4 regions of the Bradyrhizobium sp. WSM1417 genome follow, and region 1 is predicted to be linked to each of the others. Evidence: predicted binding sites of a transcription regulator. Region 1 holds the regulator's gene; each other region holds the start of a gene.
The links. The regulator PhoB, encoded in region 1, activates phosphate uptake and scavenging genes when phosphate is short. The targets are predictions, from matches to a motif close to TGTCATNNANCTGTCAT.
Positions count from the first base shown of each region.

Region 2: BRA1417_RS0136085 (YdcH family protein) is a predicted target of PhoB. The motif match lies at 2,812-2,828, and genes of this name have one in related genera.
Region 3: BRA1417_RS0130175 (UDP-2,3-diacylglucosamine diphosphatase) is a predicted target of PhoB. The motif match lies at 2,091-2,107, and genes of this name have one in related genera.
Region 4: BRA1417_RS0120875 (DUF47 domain-containing protein) is a predicted target of PhoB. The motif match lies at 2,616-2,632, and genes of this name have one in related genera.

Region 1 is NZ_KI911783.1:448,746-453,703, forward strand. It holds gene BRA1417_RS0102290 (aspartate aminotransferase family protein) at 1-1,173, opposite strand, end outside; gene BRA1417_RS0102295 (GcrA family cell cycle regulator) at 1,629-2,141, shown strand; gene phoB (phosphate regulon transcriptional regulator PhoB) at 2,360-3,067, opposite strand; gene phoU (phosphate signaling complex protein PhoU) at 3,091-3,807, opposite strand; gene pstB (phosphate ABC transporter ATP-binding protein PstB) at 3,818-4,639, opposite strand; gene pstA (phosphate ABC transporter permease PstA) at 4,636-4,958, opposite strand, start outside.
Region 2 is NZ_KI911783.1:7,373,157-7,378,114, reverse strand. It holds gene BRA1417_RS0136115 (5-(carboxyamino)imidazole ribonucleotide synthase) at 1-378, opposite strand, end outside; gene purE (5-(carboxyamino)imidazole ribonucleotide mutase) at 375-863, opposite strand; gene BRA1417_RS0136105 (GGDEF domain-containing protein) at 1,005-1,778, shown strand; gene BRA1417_RS0136100 (hypothetical protein) at 1,779-2,030, opposite strand; gene BRA1417_RS0136095 (hypothetical protein) at 2,054-2,260, opposite strand; gene BRA1417_RS0136090 (YdcH family protein) at 2,379-2,585, opposite strand; gene BRA1417_RS0136085 (YdcH family protein) at 2,913-3,092, shown strand; gene BRA1417_RS0136080 (NAD(P)/FAD-dependent oxidoreductase) at 3,256-4,359, opposite strand; gene BRA1417_RS0136075 (EAL domain-containing protein) at 4,562-4,958, shown strand, end outside.
Region 3 is NZ_KI911783.1:6,123,951-6,128,908, reverse strand. It holds gene BRA1417_RS0130190 (cytochrome c) at 1-746, shown strand, start outside; gene BRA1417_RS0130185 (Lrp/AsnC family transcriptional regulator) at 771-1,016, opposite strand; gene thiD (bifunctional hydroxymethylpyrimidine kinase/phosphomethylpyrimidine kinase) at 1,146-1,946, shown strand; gene BRA1417_RS0130175 (UDP-2,3-diacylglucosamine diphosphatase) at 2,131-2,943, shown strand; gene BRA1417_RS0130170 (glycosyltransferase family 1 protein) at 2,957-4,000, shown strand; gene BRA1417_RS0130165 (threonine/serine dehydratase) at 4,064-4,958, shown strand, end outside.
Region 4 is NZ_KI911783.1:4,362,891-4,367,848, reverse strand. It holds gene BRA1417_RS0120890 (peptide chain release factor 3) at 1-434, opposite strand, end outside; gene sugE (quaternary ammonium compound efflux SMR transporter SugE) at 596-910, shown strand; gene BRA1417_RS0120880 (inorganic phosphate transporter) at 903-1,910, opposite strand; gene BRA1417_RS0120875 (DUF47 domain-containing protein) at 1,927-2,571, opposite strand; gene BRA1417_RS0120870 (branched-chain amino acid ABC transporter permease) at 2,730-3,698, opposite strand; gene BRA1417_RS0120865 (branched-chain amino acid ABC transporter permease) at 3,700-4,563, opposite strand; gene BRA1417_RS0120860 (ABC transporter substrate-binding protein) at 4,636-4,958, opposite strand, start outside.

The DNA of each region.
Region 1 (4,958 bases):
CGCGGTGCAGGCGCGCTCGAGCCGCCCGACGCTGTCCTCGATCTCGGCTTCGGTGACGATCAAAGGCGGCAGGAAACGCACGACATTGTCGCCGGCACCGACGGTGAGCAGCCTTTCGGCGCGCAATGCTGCAACGAGATCGCCCGAAGGCACCACGGCCTTGATGCCGATCAGAAGGCCCTCGCCGCGCACTTCGCTGACGACGTCAGAGTGGCGGTCGATCACGGAAGCGAGCTTCTGCTTCAGCAGCAGCGACATCCTCTGCACGTGGTCGAAGAAGCCGGGCTTGAGCATGACGTCGAGCACGGCGTTCGCAGCCGAGATCGCGAGCGGATTGCCGCCGAAGGTCGAGCCGTGCGAGCCCGGCGTCATGCCGGACGCTGCTTCCGCGGTCGCGAGGCAGGCGCCGATCGGGAAGCCGCCGCCGAGCGCCTTGGCCAGCGACATCACGTCGGGTTCGACGCCAAGGCGGCGGTACGCGAACAGATCGCCGGTGCGGCCCATGCCGGTCTGCACCTCGTCGAAGGCGAGCAACAGACCCTTCTCGTCGCAGAGCTGGCGCAACGCCCTCAGGAAGGCGGGCGTTGCCGAACGCACACCGCCCTCGCCCTGGATCGGCTCGATCAGGATGCCGGCGGTCTGCGGACCGATCGCCTTTTTCACCGCGTCGATATCGCCATGCGCAACTTGGTCGAAGCCCTCCATCGGGGGGCCGAAACCTTCGAGATATTTTGCCGAACCCGTCGCGGCCAGCGTCGCCAGCGTGCGGCCGTGGAAGGCGCCTTCGAAGGTGATGATGCGATAGCGCTCCGGATGCCCGTTGGAGAAGTGATAATGGCGGACCAGCTTGATCACGCATTCCAGCGCTTCGGCGCCGGAATTGCAGAAGAACACGAAATCCGCAAAACTTTCATTGCACAGACGCGCGGCGAGCTTTTCGCCGTCCGGGCTCTGGAATAGGTTCGACATGTGCCAGAGCTTCGTGGCCTGCTCCTGCAACGCCGCGACCAGCGCCGGATGGGCATGGCCGAGCGCATTCACCGCCACCCCGGAGGTGAAATCGAGATAGCGCTCGCCATTGGTCGCGATCAGCCAGCAGCCTTCGCCACGCTCGAAACCGAGGTCGGACCTGGCGAAAACGGGGAGCAAATGCGGCGCTGCGCTGTTAGTCATGAGAGTCACTTGAATGTTGCGGACGGTGTGAGCGTGCATTGCGCAACGCACCATCGACCGGCCCGGAAAACGAAACGTGCCGCCTCTTGAGGGCGGCACGTGCGACTATCTTAGGCCTGGTGAAACGGGTGTCAATGCCGCCCGGAAAGCCTCGCGAAACGCTGAATCCGTAGTCTTGCGGTGCCGATTTTGCGAGATTTAGCCACGGAACATGTGGAAGCGAGTCGGCGGACTCTTGCGCGGGAGTCACGCCATATTGTAGCGTTTGGATTGTCAGATACGACATCTCGTGCAGTGGTTCTGATCTTTAAGTCCTTATGTACCGGCGTAAACGTTCGGGCGTTCAAGACGCGCCCGGCGAGCCTTAAGGGATTCTGGCGGCACGGGTTTTTGAAGGCTTAGGCATTCGCTGCGAGGCCCCAGGATGGCTGGCGCGCAGCGAGGGAAAGGGTGCAATGACGGTTTTGACCTGGTCCGATGATCGCGTCGAGCAGCTGAAAAAGCTCTGGGAGGCCGGACTTTCGGCCAGCCAGATCGCGGCGGAGCTCGGCAATGTGACCCGCAATGCCGTGATCGGCAAAGTGCACAGGCTCGGCCTTTCGGGCCGCGCCAAGAGCCCATCATCGGCAGCGCCGCGGCCGCGCAAGGCGCGCCCCGCGCAGCACATGATGCGGGTGAGCCGCCCGATCTCGCGCGGCAACACCGCGCTGGCGCAGGCCTTCGAGGTCGAGGCTGAGCCGGATCCGGTCACCTACGACAACGTGGTGCCGATGAGCCAGCGGCTGTCGCTGCTGGAATTGAACGAGGCGACCTGTCACTGGCCGGTCGGCGACCCCTCGAGCCCTGACTTCTTCTTCTGCGGTGGACGGGCGTTGTCCGGCCTGCCCTATTGCGCCCAGCACTCGCGCGTCGCGTACCAGCCGGCGTCGGATCGGCGCCGCGCACCGGTGAAGCCGGGTCCGCGGTAATCACGGCAAGTCGTCGCGCGAAGACAGTTCAACAATTTCAGTGTCGTCCTGGCGAAAGCCAGGACCCATACTCCGAGCACGCAGTAGTCGTGCGAAAGGGTCACTCCGAGTCTTCGCCAAACCACGTTCGGTGGTTATGGGTCCCGGATCAGCGCTCGCTTGTCCGGGACGACGTCGAAGAATTCGGGGACAGCTCGCCAACAAACAAGCCTGCAACCCTACACCTGCTCCGCCTTGGCAAACCGATCATCCAGCGCGTAGCCGGCGCCGCGGACGGTGCGGATCGGATCCTGCTCGCGGCCGAGATTGAGCAGCTTGCGCAGGCGGCCGATATGCACGTCGACGGTACGCTCGTCGATATAGATGTCGCGGCCCCAGACGCTGTCGAGCAGCTGCTCGCGCGAAAACACCCGGCCCGGATGCTCCAGGAAGAACTCCAGCAGGCGATATTCGGTCGGACCGAGATCGATCGGCCGGCCCGAGCGCGCCACGCGGCGCTTGTCACGGTCGAGCTCGATGTCGCCAAAAGCAAGGACGGTGGCGAGGCGCTCCGGGCTCGCGCGCCGCAGCAGGCCCTTCACGCGCGCGAGCAGCTCCGGCACCGAGAACGGCTTGACGATGTAATCGTCGGCGCCGGTCGCAAGACCACGCACCCGCTCGCTCTCCTCGCCGCGCGCGGTGAGCATGATGATCGGGAGCTGCTTGGTCTCGGGACGGGTGCGAAGCCGCCGGCACAATTCGATGCCCGACAGGCCCGGCAGCATCCAGTCGAGCACGATCAGATCGGGGATGTGCTCCTTGAGGCGGGTGTCGGCGTCGTCGCCGCGCATCACCGTCTCGACGTCATAGCCGTCGCCTTCGAGGTTGTAGCGGAGAAGCTCGGTCAGGGCTTCCTCGTCCTCAACCACCATAATGCGTGCGCCCATCGGGTCGTCGCTCCTTAAAGTCTTCAGGTGTTCGGTACCGTGTTGGCGAAGGTCGTCATGTCGCCCTTCGGCCGCTTGTCGGTGATCGCCTGGCCCTCGATCATGTAGAACACGGTCTCGGCGATGTTGGTGGCATGGTCGCCGATCCGCTCGATGTTCTTGGCGCAGAACATCAGGTGAATACAGAACGAGATGTTGCGCGGATCCTCCATCATGTAGGTGAGAAGCTCGCGGAACAGCGAGGTGCAGATGGCATCGACCTCCTCGTCGCCCTTCCACACCGCCATCGCCGCCGGCAGATCATGCGCGGCATAGGCGTCCAGCACCGACTTGACCTGCTGCTGCACGAGGTCGGTCATGTGCTCGAGGCCGCGGAACAACTTGAGCGGATGGAAATCCGTCTCCAGCGCCGCGACGCGCTTGCCCATGTTCTTGGCGAGGTCGCCGATGCGCTCGAGATCGGTCGCGACGCGCATGGCGCCGACGATCTCGCGCAGATCGACCGCCATCGGCTGGCGCCGGGCGATGGTGAGCACCGCACGCTCCTCGATGCGCTTCTGCAGCGCGTCGAGCTCGGTGTCGATGGCGACGACGCGCTGCCCGAGCGGGACGTCGCGGCGGATCAATGCGTCGACGGACTCGACGATCATGCGCTCGGCGATGCCACCCATCTCGGCGACCAGGCGCGTGAGTTCCTGGAGGTCGGTGTCGAAGGCCTTTGCGGTATGTTCAGAACCCATTTCGCGTCTCCTAGCCGAACCGACCGGTGATGTAATCCTGCGTGCGCCGGTCGGACGGCGACGTGAAGATCTTGCTGGTGTCGTCGAACTCGATCAACTCGCCGAGATACATGAAGGCGGTCTTGTCGGAGACGCGCGCCGCCTGCTGCATGTTGTGGGTGACGATCGCGATCGTGTAATCCTCGGACAGCTCCTGGATCAGCTCCTCGACCTTGGCGGTCGAGATCGGGTCGAGCGCCGAACAGGGTTCGTCGAACAGGATCACCTCGGGCCGCACCGCGACGGTGCGGGCGATGCAGAGGCGCTGCTGCTGGCCGCCCGAGAGCGACAGGCCGGAGGCGTTGAGCTTGTCCTTGACCTCGTTCCACAGCGCGCCGCCGCGCAGCGCCTTCTCGACGCGGCCGTCCATTTCAGACTTCGAAATCTTCTCATAGAGACGGATGCCGAACGCGATGTTCTCGTAGATCGTCATCGGGAACGGCGTCGGTTTCTGGAACACCATGCCGACGCGGGCGCGCAGCAGATTGAGGTCCAGCTTGCCGTCGAGGATGTTGGTCTGGTCGAGCATGAGCTGACCGGTGGCGCGCTGGCCGGGATAGAGGTCGTACATCCGGTTGAAGACGCGCAGCAGGGTCGACTTGCCGCAGCCTGACGGACCGATGAACGCCGTGACGCGGTTCGCGCCGAGCGTCAGGTTGATGTTCTTCAGCGCATGGTGCTCGCCGTAATAGAAGTTCAGGTTGCGCACGGTCACCTTGGGGGGCGCCTCGGGCAGCACCGCCGCGTGCGGCAGTCCACCGGACGCGCTCATCGATACGGAAAGATCACTCATTTTGCGGTCCTCTCGGCGCCAAGGATGCGCGCGAAAATATTAAGGGCAAGAACGGTCAGGGTGATGAGCAGCGCCCCGCTCCAGGCCAACTGCTTCCAATAGGCATAGGGGCTCTGCACGAAGTTGTTGATGGTCACAGGCAGGTTCGCCATGGTCTTGTTCAGGCCGAGGCTGAAGAACTGGTTCGACAGCGCGGTGAACAGCAGCGGCGCGGTTTCACCGGCGACGCGGGCGGTCGCGAGCAGCACGCCGGTGATGAGACCCGATCGGGCAGCACGATAAGCGATCCGCTTGATCACCAGCGAACGCGGCAGGCCGA
Region 2 (4,958 bases), 6.9 Mb from region 1:
CGCAGTGCCGATGCCCAGCCGCGTCACGAAATCCTTCTCGGCCAGCCGGTCCTGGGTGGTCTCGAGGATCTTGCGGTTGGGCAGCACGGGACGGCGTGCATCCAGCACCATCGCGGCCGCGGACGGCACGTTCTCGAATTCGTAGGTGATGACGTCGACGTCGTTGGCGAACAGCTCAAGTGCTTCGACATCGGCATATTCGGCGCAGGTCGCATTCAGGACAACGTCGAAGGCCGGTGAGTCCGGATCGGGCGAGAACACTTGGCAGCGCAGGCCGAGCCGGGCCGCCGCCATGGCCAGCATCCGTCCTAATTGTCCGCCGCCGAGGATGCCAATAGTGTCGCCGGGCTTCAGCTTCACGTGCTTTGCGTCAGTCACGCCTTGTCCTCCGGGCGTTCGGCCACGGCCTCGGTCTGCGCCTTACGCCAGGCGGCGAGGCGATCGGACAAGGCCGGGTCGGACAAGGCCAGCACGGCGGCCGCCAACAGCGCCGCATTGACGGCGCCGGCCTTGCCGATGGCGAGGGTGCCGACCGGGATCCCCGCGGGCATCTGGACGATCGAATAAAGCGAGTCGATACCCTTGAGCGTCCTCGATTCGATGGGAACGCCGAACACGGGCAGTTCCGTCAGCGCCGCCGCCATGCCGGGCAGGTGCGCAGCGCCGCCCGCGCCGGCGATGATGACCTTGTAACCGGCCCCCTTGGCGCCCTTGGCGAACGCAAACAGCCGGTCGGGGGTGCGGTGTGCCGAAACGATGCGAGTGTCGGCGGCAACGCCGAGCGCTGCAAGCGTGTCGGCGGTGTGCCGCATCGTGTCCCAGTCCGACTGGCTTCCCATGATGATGGCGATTGGCGCGGTCATGACGTCAATTGTGCTCGAAAAACAGGAAGATAGGCCAGATTAGCGGTTCCGGCCGGTTGCTCGCAAGGCGGTGGCAAGGAGAAGGGAATGCACTATCCTGTCTTGGTGAATCCCCGCAAGCCTTCATTGAGCAGGATGCCCATGAAGAAACCAAAAAGGGCGAGCGCTGCGAAGGCCAAAAAGGGCCCGAAAACCAGCGCCGGCCGCTCCAAAGTTGCTCCCAAGCGTCTGGCCAAGAGTCGGACCAAGAGTCCGGCCAAGCGTCCGGCGCGGCGTCCGGCCAGACCGCCGCGGCGCGAAGCGTCTGCCGATGACGGCGCCAAGGAGGTCATGAAGCCGGCCATCAACGCGACCATCCGCGAGCTCCGGAGCAAGCTCAAGAGGGCGCTGCGGCGGGTCGCGGAGCTCGAGGCGGCCGCCGACACCGACTTCCTGCTCGATATTCCGAACCGCCGCGGCTTCGAACGCGAGCTCGCTCGCGCCGTCGCCTACATGAAGCGCTACCGCGCCAGCGGCGCGCTGATCGTGCTCGATGTCGATCGGCTGAAGCCGATCAACGATTCCTTCGGCCATGCGGCCGGCGACGAGGTGCTGAAGGCAATTGCCACCACGCTGACGCGGCAGATCCGCGCCTCGGACGTGGTGGGCCGGCTCGGCGGCGACGAGTTCGCGCTGCTGCTCTGGAATCTCAGCGAGACCGACGCCAAGGCGAAGGCCGCGGCTTTCGAGCAGGCCGTCGACGAATTGTCCTTTGTCTTTCGCGGCCAGCACGTGAGTGCGGGTGCTTCCGCCGGCGTCGCCCTGCTTGGAGTGCAATCCGACGCCACGCGGGCCCTGGAGGAGGCCGATGCCGCCATGTATGTGCGCAAGGCGCACCGCCGGCACGAGCCGCGCATCAGGCTCGTCAGCAGCTAGCTAAAGGGTGCCGAGGTCTTTCGGTACGTTGCCGAAGCTGCGGAGCAGTTTGGCGTCGCCGAATTCGCCGGTCATGGGATCGCCGCTGCGGCTGAACGCGACCGCGCCGGTGTGGCCGGTGCCGTGCGACATGATCTCGGCGCGCCGTAACGCGGCCGCCGCGCTCTGGCATTCCTCGGCCGCACCTGCGACCGGCGAGCCGTCCTCGTCGGTCAGGAAAGGTAATGCAACGTAATAGGTGACATCGGACATGGTCGGCTCCGATAGCTGACAGCTTAGGCGGCGCTGCTCTTGCTGCGCGAGGTCTCCGGAATGCAACCTGCGGAAACCGCCGCCTGCAATTCCTCCAGCTCGGCCTCCAGATATTCATTGGCCATGATCAGCGCCTTGATGGTGCTGCGCAGATTGCCGTCGCACATCGCGATCGCCTGATCACAGGCTTGTTCATAATGGCCGTTGTCGAGAAGGGCGGCTGCCGACATCTGCGTTTTCCTTGGACGGTTTTCCCGGGGGCGGTGGTGCCCAAATGTTCTTATTTTGTTCCTTTCGAGTCAAGCGGATTCACATGCGGCGGGGCGCCGTGAGCTGTCCTCCTGTGGATCAGGCGATGATATCGGGCGTGATCTGGTCTTCGATGAACGCGATACGGTCACGCAACAACAGCTTGCGTTTCTTCAACCGCTGTAACCGCAACAGGTCGGGGGCGGGCGATTGATGCAGTGCATCGATCGCCGCATCAAGATCTCGGTGTTCCTGGTGCAACCGGGCGAGCTCGGATTCGAGTTCGCGCGCATCTTCATTGGTCATGTCTGCGGTGGCCGAAAAACCGATAGGCGTGAGATTAAGGCTGTGGATGCCCTGTGGAAACTATCGTCCTTGCGCGCCGTGATCGCAAGCGATCTCGGGCTGTCCCGCGTCGATCTCCCGCGGGATATTTCTGCGGTCGCTCCGACGTTGCGCAATCGCATTGATATCACGGATTTTTCCCGCGTGGTTCCCTTACTCACGCTTCGTTACTTATGAATTTTCAAAAATGACAGTGCGACGACGGATACCCATCGACAGAACGAATCGGTGATGTACACTTCGTCGTCCGGTCGAATCCAAGGTTCACCCCTACCGAGGAGGTTTCGAATGACAATTCAGGCACATCTGGTTGAATTGGAACGGAAGCATAAAACTCTCGAAAACGAATTGCACGAAGCTCTCGTGCACCTTTCAACAGACGACCTGCAAATTGTTGAGTTGAAGCGCCGGAAGTTGATGGTCAAGGACCAGATCGAGCGTCTCAGGCACGGCGACACGCTCCACTAGTAACCCCCGTATCAGCGTAGAGTTGATCGCACCCTTCAAGCAGGGATGAGAGCCTTTGCGCTCATCCTTGCAAGGTGCCACACCGTGCAAGGATTGCGCGGCTCCAGCGTCTTGTCTGGACGCGGTTCTTTGCGTGTGACCGGACTTCAGTTCGCTTTGAGCGCTAGATGTTTGCGAGCTCGGCAACGTGATCCGCGATCGCGAGCGATGACGTCAATCCGGGCGACTCGATGCCGAACAGATTGATCAGGCCTTCGACGCCGTGATCGCGCGGGCCCTGCATCAAGAAGTCCTGCGTGGCCACCGCCGGCGGCACGATCTTCGGGCGAATGCCCGAATAGCTCGGCATGAGAGCACCGTCAGGCAGCGTCGGCCAGTATTTGCGAATGGCCGGGTAGAAGCGCTCGGCGCGTGACGGGTCGACCTCGTAGTCGATCGTCTCGATCCACTCGACGTCGGGGCCGAAACGGGCCTGCCCGGCCATGTCCAGCGTCAGATGCACCCCTAGCCCACCGGGCTCGGGCACCGGATAGATCAGGCGCGAGAACGGTGCCTTGGCATTGCAGCTGAAGTAGTTTCCCTTGGCGAGGTAGGCCGTCGGGATCCGTTCCAGCGGCATGCCCTCGATGTTGCGCGCCACCGTGGTCGCCGAGAGCCCGGCGGCGTTGACGAGGAGGCTGCATTGCAGTGTCATCGGCGCTTCGCCGCCCGCCTCGATCTCGATCACGCCGGCGCTCGCCTTGGCACGAATCAGCGGTGTGTGAAACGCGAAGGCCGCGCCCGCGTCCTCGGCTTCGCCGCGCAGCGAGAGCATGTAGGCGTGGCTGTCGATGATGCCGGTCGACGGCGACAGCAGCGCGGCGTCGCAGGCGAGCGCCGGCTCCAGTGCACATGCCGCATCGCCCGCGAGGAGCTGCATGTCGAGCACGCCATTGGCCTCGGCATGCGCCTTGATCGATTGCAGCTTCTCGGTCTCTTTCGGATTGGTCGCGACGATCAGCTTGCCGCAATTCCTGTGCGGGATGCCGCGCTCGGAACAGTAACGGTAGAGCGCGTGCTTGCCGTCGACGCACATGCGCGCCATCCAGCTTCCGGCGCGGTAGTAGATGCCGGCATGGATCACCTCGCTGTTACGCGAGGAGGTGATGGTGCCGATGGCCTCGGCTTGCTCGAGCACGATCACCTCGCGCCCGGCTTGCGCCAGCTTTCGAGCCACCGCGAGCCCGATCACGCCAGCTCCGATGACGACGCAGTCGACCCTATCCATGGTTGTGCAGGACGTCCGCTCGAAGCGACGATGGCCCCACGCCTGGGGACGGCGGCGCGGGGGCGTTTTCCGTTAAGGAAGAATTTATCATGTCAGGGCAATTGCCGTATTTGATGCCACATTTTTCCGTTGCGCGGACAGGCGTTTACCCGATCCAAACCCGCGAGGCCAGACAATCCGACGTTGAAATCGCGGGTGGCTGATGGCTGAGAAGAACTGGCACGCGGGCAGCGCGCTTCCGATTGCGGTGCAGGCCGTCGTGTGCCTGGCCGCAGCGGCGGCGCCTGCGCGCGCCTTTGCCCTCTCGGACAGGTTCAGCCCTCCGAGCTATCTCGGCGAGCTTGATCCCAACGTGATCTGGGAAGCCCTGATCGCGGGCGTCGTGATTTGCTCGTTCCTCGCCGCGATCGCGCTGTGGATCCATTCCTCGCTGCGCCGGACCAGGCGTCTGCAGCTGCGGCGCAATGCCTTTGTCTCCTCCGCGATGAACAATCTCAACCAGGGCGTGGTGATGACGGATGCGCAGCGGCGCATCATCTTCTGCAACGATCGCTATATCGAGATTTACGGCCTGGCGCGGTCGGATCTCTGGGCCAACA
Region 3 (4,958 bases), 5.7 Mb from region 1:
AGCCCGATCGTCTCAGGCTCGGCGGCGGCGTCGCGATCAAGTCGCCGTTCGGAACGTTCTACGCGCCGAACATCTCCTCCGATCCGACCGACGGCATCGGCAAATGGAGCGAGGCCGAATTCGTCAACGCGGTGATGCACGGGGTCTCGCCCGACGGACAGCATTATTTTCCGGCCTTTCCCTACACGTCCTATCAGCACGCCAGGCGTGAGGACGTGCTCGATCTCTTTGCGTACCTGAAAACGCTGCCGGCCGTTGCAGGCAAGGTGCGCGACCACGACGTGCGCTTTCCGTTCAACATCCGGCGCAACGTCGGCATCTGGAAATTCTTGTTTCTGGACGGCAAACCCTTCGTCGCCGACGGCACGAAGTTGCCGCAGTGGAATCGCGGCGCCTATCTCGTCAACAGCTTTGGCCATTGCGCGGAGTGCCACAGTCCACGCAATGCGCTCGGCGGCATCATCGCCGGACAACGCTTCGCCGGCGGTCCCAATCCGGAAGGCGAGGGGTGGGTGCCCAACATCACCCAGAAGGGCCTTCGCGAGTGGAGCGCGAAGGATATTGCGTATTTCCTGAAGACCGGCGAATTGCCCGACGGCGACAGCGTCGGCGGCGCGATGACGCGGGTGATCAAGAACACCTCGCAATTGCCGGACGACGATCTCGCGGCGATGGCGGACTATCTCAAATCGCTGCCGCCGGTGGACGGTCCGCCGCGCCCCAAGCGCAAGGAGGGCGGCGCCTGATCAGGCCCGCCCTTTTTCGGACGGTCAACTCGCGCCAAACGCCTTGAAGGTGATGATGGTGAGGGTGTCCTGGATGCCGGGCAGCACCTGCACCTTCTCGTTGACGAAGTGGCCGATATCGGTGTCGTTGTCGACGTAGAACTTCACTAGCAGGTCGTATTGACCGGCCGTGGAATAGATCTCGGAGGCGATCTCGGCTTCGGCAAGCGCATTGGCGACCACATAGGATTGACCGAGCTTGCATTTGATCTGGACGAAAAAGGGAACCATCGCGTTCACTCCGAAAGCATATCTGGCGGCTAATAGGCCAAACCCGGCCGGATTTAGCAAGCGAACTTGCTGGGCTGGGGGCGGCGCGCTAGGACGGGCCATGGCTTCGAAAACGCGGAAAATCGCCCCATGACGCCCCCCGTCGCGCTGACCATTGCCGGCTCCGATTCGAGCGGCGGCGCCGGCATCCAGGCCGACCTGAAGACCTTTGCCGCGCTGGGCGTTTTTGGCGCGTCCGCCATCACGGCGCTGACGGCGCAGAACACCCGCGGCGTCACCGGCATTCACGCGGTGCCCGCCGAATTCGTCACCGCGCAGATCGACGCGGTGTTTTCCGATCTCGAGGTCGGCGCGGTCAAGATCGGCATGGTGGCGCAAACCGCCAGCATCGATGCGATCGCGGCCGCGCTGTCGCGCTGGGCGCCCCGGCATATCGTGCTCGATCCCGTGATGGTGGCGACATCGGGCGATCGCCTGCTCGCGTCCGATGCCGTCGACGCCCTGCGCATCAAGCTGATGCCGCTGGCCTCGGTGATCACACCCAATCTGCCCGAGGCCGCGGCTCTGCTCGGCGAACCGGTCGCGGCCAGCGAGGCCGAGATCGAGAGCCAGGGGCGCCGTCTGCTGGCGCTCGGCTGCCGGGCGGTCCTGATCAAGGGCGGGCACGGCGCGGGCGCCGAGAGCATCGACTATCTCGTCGATGCCAGCACCACGATCGCGCTCGCCGCGCCGCGCGTTGCCACTCGCAACACCCATGGCACCGGCTGCTCGCTGTCCTCGGCGGTCGCCGCCGGGCTCGCCAGGGGCGAGGATCTCGAGCGCGCCGTGCGCAACGCCAAGACCTGGATCAGCGCCGCGATCGCGGCCGCCGATCGCTTCAGCGTCGGCCACGGCCACGGCCCGATCCATCATTTCCATAAATTCTACTGACGTCGCTCGCGAGCGCGCCGCAGCTCCGGGTTCTTGCGGAGGGCGCTGCGACGCCATGTCGCCTGATTGTCGCATGCGACTGATATTCGCGGGGTGGGCGAGGCAAGCGCGATTCGTATCCGAAGGTGCCTCAAAGGTTCAATTGGTCATCCCCCTGTCACGGGACATTGTTACAGGCTGGCGCATGGGAAGTTACGATGTGAGTGACGAGAGCCCCGAGCGGCGCTTTCGCACGTTGTTCATCTCCGACGTTCATCTCGGAGCCCGCGGTTCTCAAGCCGACCTACTGCTCGACTTCCTGCGTTTCCATGATGCCGATACGATCTATCTCGTCGGCGATATCGTCGACGGCTGGGCGCTGAAATCGAGCTGGCACTGGCCGCAATCGCATAACGACCTGGTCCAAAAGCTTTTGCGCAAGGCGCGCAAGGGCGCCAAGGTCATCTACATCCCCGGAAATCACGACGAATTCCTGCGCAACTATTACGGCACGCATTTCGGCGGCATCGACGTGGTCGAGAACACCGTCCACACCGGCGCGGACGGCAAGCGCTATCTCGTCATCCACGGCGACATCTTCGACCTCGTGGTGCAGAACGCACGCTGGCTCGCGCATCTCGGCGACAAGGCCTACGACTTCGCGATCCAGCTCAATCGCTTCGTCAACTTCTTCCGGCGCATGTTCAAGGTGCCCTATTGGTCGCTGTCGCAATGGGCCAAGCAGAAGGTCAAGAACGCCGTCAACTATATCGGCGCGTTCGAGCAGGCGCTCGCCACCGAAGCGCGGCGCCACGACGCCGACGGCGTGATCTGCGGCCACATCCACTACGCGGTGATCCGCGACGAGGGCGGCATCCGCTACATGAATTGCGGCGACTGGGTCGAGAGCTGCACGGCGCTGGTCGAGCACGACGACGGCCATTTCGAGATCATCACCTGGGCGGACCAGGCCGAGAAGCCGGCACAGGTCCCGCAGGTCGCAGCCAGAGCCGCATGACAAAGGCAGCCTGATGCGCATCCTGGTCGCGACCGACGCCTGGCACCCGCAAGTCAACGGTGTGGTTCGGACGCTGACCAAACTTGCGGACGCCGCCAAAAGCCTCGACGTCGAATTCTCGTTCCTGACGCCGCAATCGTTCCGCACCTTTGCGATGCCGAGCTATCGTGACGTGCGGCTGGCCATGCCGCGGCCGGGCAGAATCGCGAAGCTGATCGAAGAGGCGCACCCCGACAGCATCCACATCGCGACCGAGGGGCCGATCGGCCTGATGGTCCGCCGCTATTGCCGCCAGCGCAAGCTGCCCTTCACGACCAGCTTCCACACCCGCTTTCCCGAATATGTCCGCGCCCGCGTGCCGGTGCCGGGCTCGCTGATCTGGCGGGCGCTGCGCCGATTCCACAGCCCCAGCCGCGCCGTGATGGCGGCAACGCCCGCGCTCGCCAGCGAGCTGACCGAGCGCGGCTTCGACAATGTCGCGCTGTGGCCTCGCGGCGTCGACACCCATCTGTTCCATCCCCGCGCGATCGATCTGTGCCTGCCGGCGCCGGTGTTCCTCTCGGTCGGAAGGGTCGCGGTGGAGAAGAATCTCGAGGCGTTCCTCGACCTCGACCTGCCCGGCACCAAGGTGATCGTCGGCGACGGCCCGGCGCGTGTCGCGCTGGAGGAGGCCTATCCGGACGCGATCTTCCTCGGCGAAAAGCACGGCGAGGAACTGGCGGACATTTACGCCGCCGCCGACGTCTTCGTGTTTCCGAGCAAGACCGACACGTTCGGCCTGGTCCTGCTCGAAGCGCTCGCGAGCGGCCTGCCGGTCGCGGCGTTTCCGGTGAAGGGGCCCCGCGACGTGATCGGCGACGCGCCGGTCGGCGCGCTCGATCACGATCTGCGCAGCGCCTGCTTCGCCGCGCTCGACATCTCCCGACAGGACTGCGTCGAATTCGCCGCCAACTACACCTGGGAGGCCTCGGCCCGGGCCTTTGTCGACAGCATTTTGGCGGTCGGCGCCGTGATGCCCGGCCGGAACGGGGCGGAGCCGGCGCGATTCGTCGCCTGAGAGCCCAGAATGCTCGCGCGGAGATGCCTTGCCCGCGCCTCATCCGCCGCGATAACATCAGGCATGACAGAACAGCTCCTCCCGATCGGCCCTGCCGATATCGATGCCGCAGCGCGCGTGATCGCCCCCTTCGCCGTCCGCACGCCGCTGTTGTCCTTTCCCGTGCTCAACGAACGCGTCGGCGCAAAGGTCTATCTCAAGCCGGAGATGCTCCAGCGCACCGGCTCGTTCAAGTTCCGCGGTGCCTTCAACAAGGTCGCCTCGATCCCGCAGGACAAGCGCGCCGGCGGCGTGGTCGCGTTCTCCTCCGGCAACCATGCCCAGGGCGTGGCGGCGGCGGCAAAGATCCTCGACATGCAGGCGACCATCGTGATGCCTGCGGATGCGCCGTCGTCGAAGCGCGAGCGTACCAAATCCTACGGTGCCGAGGTCGTGCTGTACGACCGCGACCGCGACGACCGCGAGGCGATCTCGCGCGGCATCGCCGAGAAGCGCGGCGCGACGCTGGTCAGGCCCTACGACGATCCCTTCGTGATCGCCGGCCAAGGCACCGCCGGCCGCGAGATCGCCGAGGACATGGCGGCACTCGGTCTCGCGCCCGACATCGTGGTCGCCCCGGCCTCCGGCGGCGGTCTGATCGCCGGCGTTGCAACGGCTGTGAAGGCGCGTTTTCCGCTGGCGCAAATCGTCGTCGCCGAACCCGAGGCATTCGACGATCACGGCCTGTCGCTGACCGCAGGTCATCGCGAGCCGCACGGGCCGGCAGGCCGCACCATCTGCGATGCGCTGATGGCCCTGATTCCCGGCGAGATGACGTTTGCAATCAACAGCAAGCTGCTCGCGCGCGGCGTCACCGCGTCGGACAAGGAAGTCGGCGCGGCCGTCGCGTTTGCCTATCGCGAGCTGAAGCTCGTGGTGGAGCCGGGCGGAGCGGTGGGTCTTGCCGCGCTGCTTGCGG
Region 4 (4,958 bases), 3.9 Mb from region 1:
ATGTCGCGGAGACGACACACCTCGAACAGCTTTCGGGTGCGCGCCTCGATGCCCTTGGCGGCGTCGATCACCATGACGGCGGAATCGACCGCCGTGAGCGTGCGATAGGTGTCTTCCGAAAAGTCCTCGTGGCCCGGCGTGTCCAGCAGGTTGAATACGAGGCCCTCGAACTCGAAGGTCATGACCGAGGTCACGACCGAGATGCCGCGCTCGCGCTCGATCTTCATCCAGTCCGAACGCGTGTTGCGCCGCTCGCCCTTGGCCTTGACTTGGCCGGCCAGATTGATGGCGCCGCCGAACAGCAGCAGCTTTTCGGTCAGCGTGGTCTTGCCGGCGTCCGGATGCGAGATGATCGCAAAGGTACGCCGCCGCGACACTTCAGCGGCAAGCGAGGAACGGGCCGTCGATTCGGCTGTGGTGGCGATGTCGGACATTGCGGCAGCGTTTGGCAGGGAAAATGAGCCTGATCAAGCCTCATCTGGTGATTGCGGAGCCTTCCGGCCAGTCCCATATCCGCTTGGTTGGGAGGGACGACCTTTCCTTTCCATCAGCACACCAGTCGCGGGGACGACCCTGCCTTGAATGGAGGGTCGTCATGGCCTGGAGCATCCTGTTCGTCGCCGGTCTGCTGGAGATCTCCTGGGCGATCGGCCTCAAATATACCGAGGGGTTCACCAAGCTCGTTCCGTCGGTTCTCACGCTCGGCGCCATGGCCGGCAGCATCATCCTGCTGGGGCTCGCCCTCAAATCGCTGCCGATTGGAACCGCTTATGCGGTCTGGACCGGCATCGGCGCGGTCGGTACCGCGACGCTCGGTATCGTCCTGTTCGGCGAGCCGGCCACCGCGTTCCGCCTCGCCAGCATCGGGCTGATCGTCGCCGGGATTGTCGGGCTGAAGCTGGTTACCTGAGGAAGATCTTGACCGCCCACCAGCTCAGCGCGGCGACGATGGCCGAGGCCGGCATCGTGATCACCCAGGCATAGACGATCGAGCTGGCGACGTTCCAGCGCACCGCCGAGAGGCGGCGAGCGGCGCCGACGCCGACGATGGCCCCGGTGATGGTGTGGGTGGTCGAGACGGGAACGCCGAGGAAGGTCGCCATGAACAGGGTCGCGGCACCGCCGGTCTCGGCGCAAAAGCCCTGCATCGGGGTCAGCTTGGTGATGCGCAGGCCCATGGTGCGGACGATGCGCCAGCCGCCCATCAGCGTCCCCATCGCCATCGCCGCCTGGCACGAGAGCACCACCCAGAAGGGCACGAAGAATTCGCCGCCGAGCTGGCCCTGCGAATAGAGCAGCACGGCGATGATGCCCATGGTCTTCTGCGCGTCGTTGCCGCCATGGCCGAGCGAATAGAGCGAGGCGGAGGCGAATTGCAGGATGCGGAAGGCGCGATCCACGGCAAAGGGCGTGGAGCGCACCGAAGCCCAGGACACGATCGCAACCAGTACCATCGCGAGCAGGAAGCCGACGAGCGGAGACAGCACGATGGCGATCACCGTCTTGGTCAATCCGCTCCAGACCGCCGCCGAAAGGCCGGCCTTGGCTACGCCTGCACCAAACAAGCCGCCGATCAATGCATGCGACGAGGACGATGGGATGCCGAGCGCCCACGTCACCAGGTTCCAGACGATGGCGCCGACCAGCGCCGCGAAGATCACCTGGGCATCCACGATCGCAGGATCGATGATGCCGGTGCCGATGGTCTGGGCGACGTGCAGCCCGAACACCATGAAGGCGACGAAATTGAAGAACGCGGCCCAGAACACCGCGTATTGCGGCCGCAGCACGCGGGTCGAGACGATGGTCGCGATCGAATTGGCGGCGTCGTGCAGGCCGTTCAGGAAGTCGAACAGCAGCGCGACGGCGATCAGTCCGACCAGGACGGGAAGACCCAACGCAACATCCACGGCGCGGTCCCCTGCCCTAAACTTGCTCGATGACGATGCTGTTGATCTCGTTCGCGACGTCGTCGAAGCGGTCGGCGACCTTCTCGAGATGATCGTAGATCTCTGCGCCGACGATGAAATCCATCGCGTTGCCGTTGCGATGCTTGAGGAACAGTTCCTTCAGGCCGATATCATGGAGATCGTCGACGCGGCCTTCCAGCTTGCCCAGCTCTTCCGTGATCGCGGTCAGCATGGCCACGTTCTGGCCGATCTTCTGCATCAGCGGCAGCGCACGGCCGACCAGATTGGCGCATTCGATCAGAAGCCCGCCGATCTCCCGCATCGGCGGCTCGAAGCTGCGGACCTCGAACAGCATCACGGCCTTGGCGGTCTGCTGCATCTGGTCGATGGCGTCGTCCATCGAGGTGATCAGGTTCTTGATGTCGCCGCGGTCGAACGGGGTGATGAAGGTACGGCGCACCGCCGTCAGCACCTCACGGGTGATGTTGTCGGCATCGTTCTCAAACTGGTTGACGCGCTGGCAATAGACCGGCGTCTCCTCGCCCCCGTTGAGCATGCTCTGGAGCGCGATCGAGCCCTGGATCACGGTCTGGGCGTGGCGGTCGAACAGATCGAAGAACCGTTCTTCCTTGGGCAGGAAAGCGCGAAACAATCGCATCATGGGAGAGAGACTACCGGTTGGATTATGGCCTGGCCCAAGCGGGCCGTCATGAAACTGTCATAGACCATTTTCGATCCACGCGCGTGCCACCTCACGCCCGTGGAGCCGGATCATCCACCGCTTTCGCGCGTCAACACATCTTCTATTATATCAATAACTTACAGCGACCGCCGGAAGTAATGCGCGATTTCGCCGATGACGCCGCGGCGGAAGGTGAGCACGCAGATGACGAAGATCGAGCCCTGGATCACGGTCACCCACTGGCCGAACCCCGCCAGATATTGCTGCATGGCGATGATCACGAAGGCACCGACCACGGGACCGAACACGGTTCCGAGTCCGCCGACCAGCGTCATCAGCACGACTTCGCCTGACATCGACCAGTGCACGTCCGTGAGCGAGGCGTTTTGCGCCACGAAGACTTTCAGCGCACCGGCAAAGCCGGCCAGCGTGCCCGACAGGACGAAAGCCAGGAACTTGTACTGATCGGTCCGGTAACCCAGCGAGATCGCGCGCGGCTCGTTCTCGCGGATTGCCTTGAGCACTTCGCCGAACGGCGAGTTGATGATGCGGAAGATCAGCAGGAAGCCGGCGAGGAAGCCCACCAGAACCACGTAGTAGAGCACGGTTGGCTTGGTCAGATCGAAGACGCCGAACATGCGTCCCTGCGGGATGCCCTGGATGCCGTCTTCGCCATGGGTGAACGGCGCCTGGAGGTAGATGAAGTACAAAAGCTGCGACAGCGCCAGCGTGATCATCGAGAAATAGATGCCCTGGCGGCGGATCGAGATATAGCCCGTGATGAGCGAGAGCACGAAGGCACCGGCGACGCCGACGAGGATGCCGAGCTCCGGCGGCAACGCCCACACCTTCAGCGCATGCGCGCTGCAATAGCCGGCTGTGCCTAAGAACATCGCATGGCCGAAGGACAGCAAACCGCCGTAGCCGATCAGCAGGTTGAAGGCGCAGGCGAGCAGCGCGAAGCACAGCGCCTGCATCACGAAGAACGGGTAGACTCCCGTGAATGGCACCGAAGCCAGCAGCAGCGCCATCACCACGAACACGATCATCTCGTCGCGGATCGTGCGTGGGGTTACCGGCAGCGTGTCGTCCGTCAAGGCTGTCATATCAGGCCGCCCTTCCCGTCAATCCCGTTGGCTTCACCAAGAGCACCAGCACCATCAGCACGAACACGACGGTGTTGGAGGCCTCGGGGTAGAAATATTTGGTCATGCCCTCGATCACACCGAGCGCAAAGCCGGTGATGATGGAGCCCATGATCGATCCCATGCCGCCGATCACCACCACCGCGAACACCACGATGATCAGGTCGGCGCCCATCAGCGGCCGCACCTGGTTGATCGGCGCCGACAGCACGCCGGCGAGCGCGGCCAGGCCGACACCCAAACCATAGGTCAGCGTGATCATGCGCGGCACGTTGACGCCGAAGGCGCGCACCAGCGTCGGGTTTTCAGTCGCCGCGCGCAAATAGGCGCCGAGACGCGTCTTCTCGATCAGGAACCAGGTCGCAATACACACGATCAGCGAGAAGATGACGACCCAGCCGCGATAGATGGGCAGGAACATGAAGCCGAGATTCATGCCGCCCTTGAGCTGGTCCGGAATGGCGTAAGGCATGCCAGAGGAGCCGAAATAGTTCTGGAACACGCCCTGCACGATCAGCGCAATGCCGAAGGTCAGGAGCAGTCCGTAGAGATGGTCGAGCCCCGTCAGCCATTGCAGCATGGTCCGTTCCAGGATCATGCCGAAGATGCCGACGATGATCGGGGCCAACAGCAACGCCCACCAGTAGTTGATGCCGCCGATGTTCAGCAGGAAGTAGGCGACGAACGCGCCCATCATGTAGAGCGCACCGTGGGCGAAATTGATGATGTTGAGCATACCGAAGATCACGGCAAGCCCGAGACTGAGCAGCGCGTAGAACGAGCCATTGATCAGTCCCACCAGTAGCTGAGCGTAAAGAGCCTGCATCGATCCCGCACCCGGTCCCTTCGGCGTTCCCTGAAAGTCGCCCGCAGGCCTGATGGCCTGCGGGCGGTTAGCTTACTTCTTCAAGAGCGCGCACTTGCTCTCGGACAGCGGCGTGAAGGCCTGGTCGCCCGGCACGGTGCCGACCAGCTTGTAGAAATCCCACGGTCCCTTGGACTCGGAGGGCTTCTTCACCTCGAACAGATAGGCGTTGTGGATGGTGCGGCCGTTGGGCTGGATCTCGCCCTTGCCGAACAGATCGTCTTCCGTCGGCATCGACTTCATCTTCTCGACGACCTTGGCGCCGTCATGCGGGTTGCCGCCGAGCGCTTCCAGTGCCTTGAAATAGTGACGCACGCCCGCATAGACGCCGGCCTGCACCATCGTGGGCGGCGCGT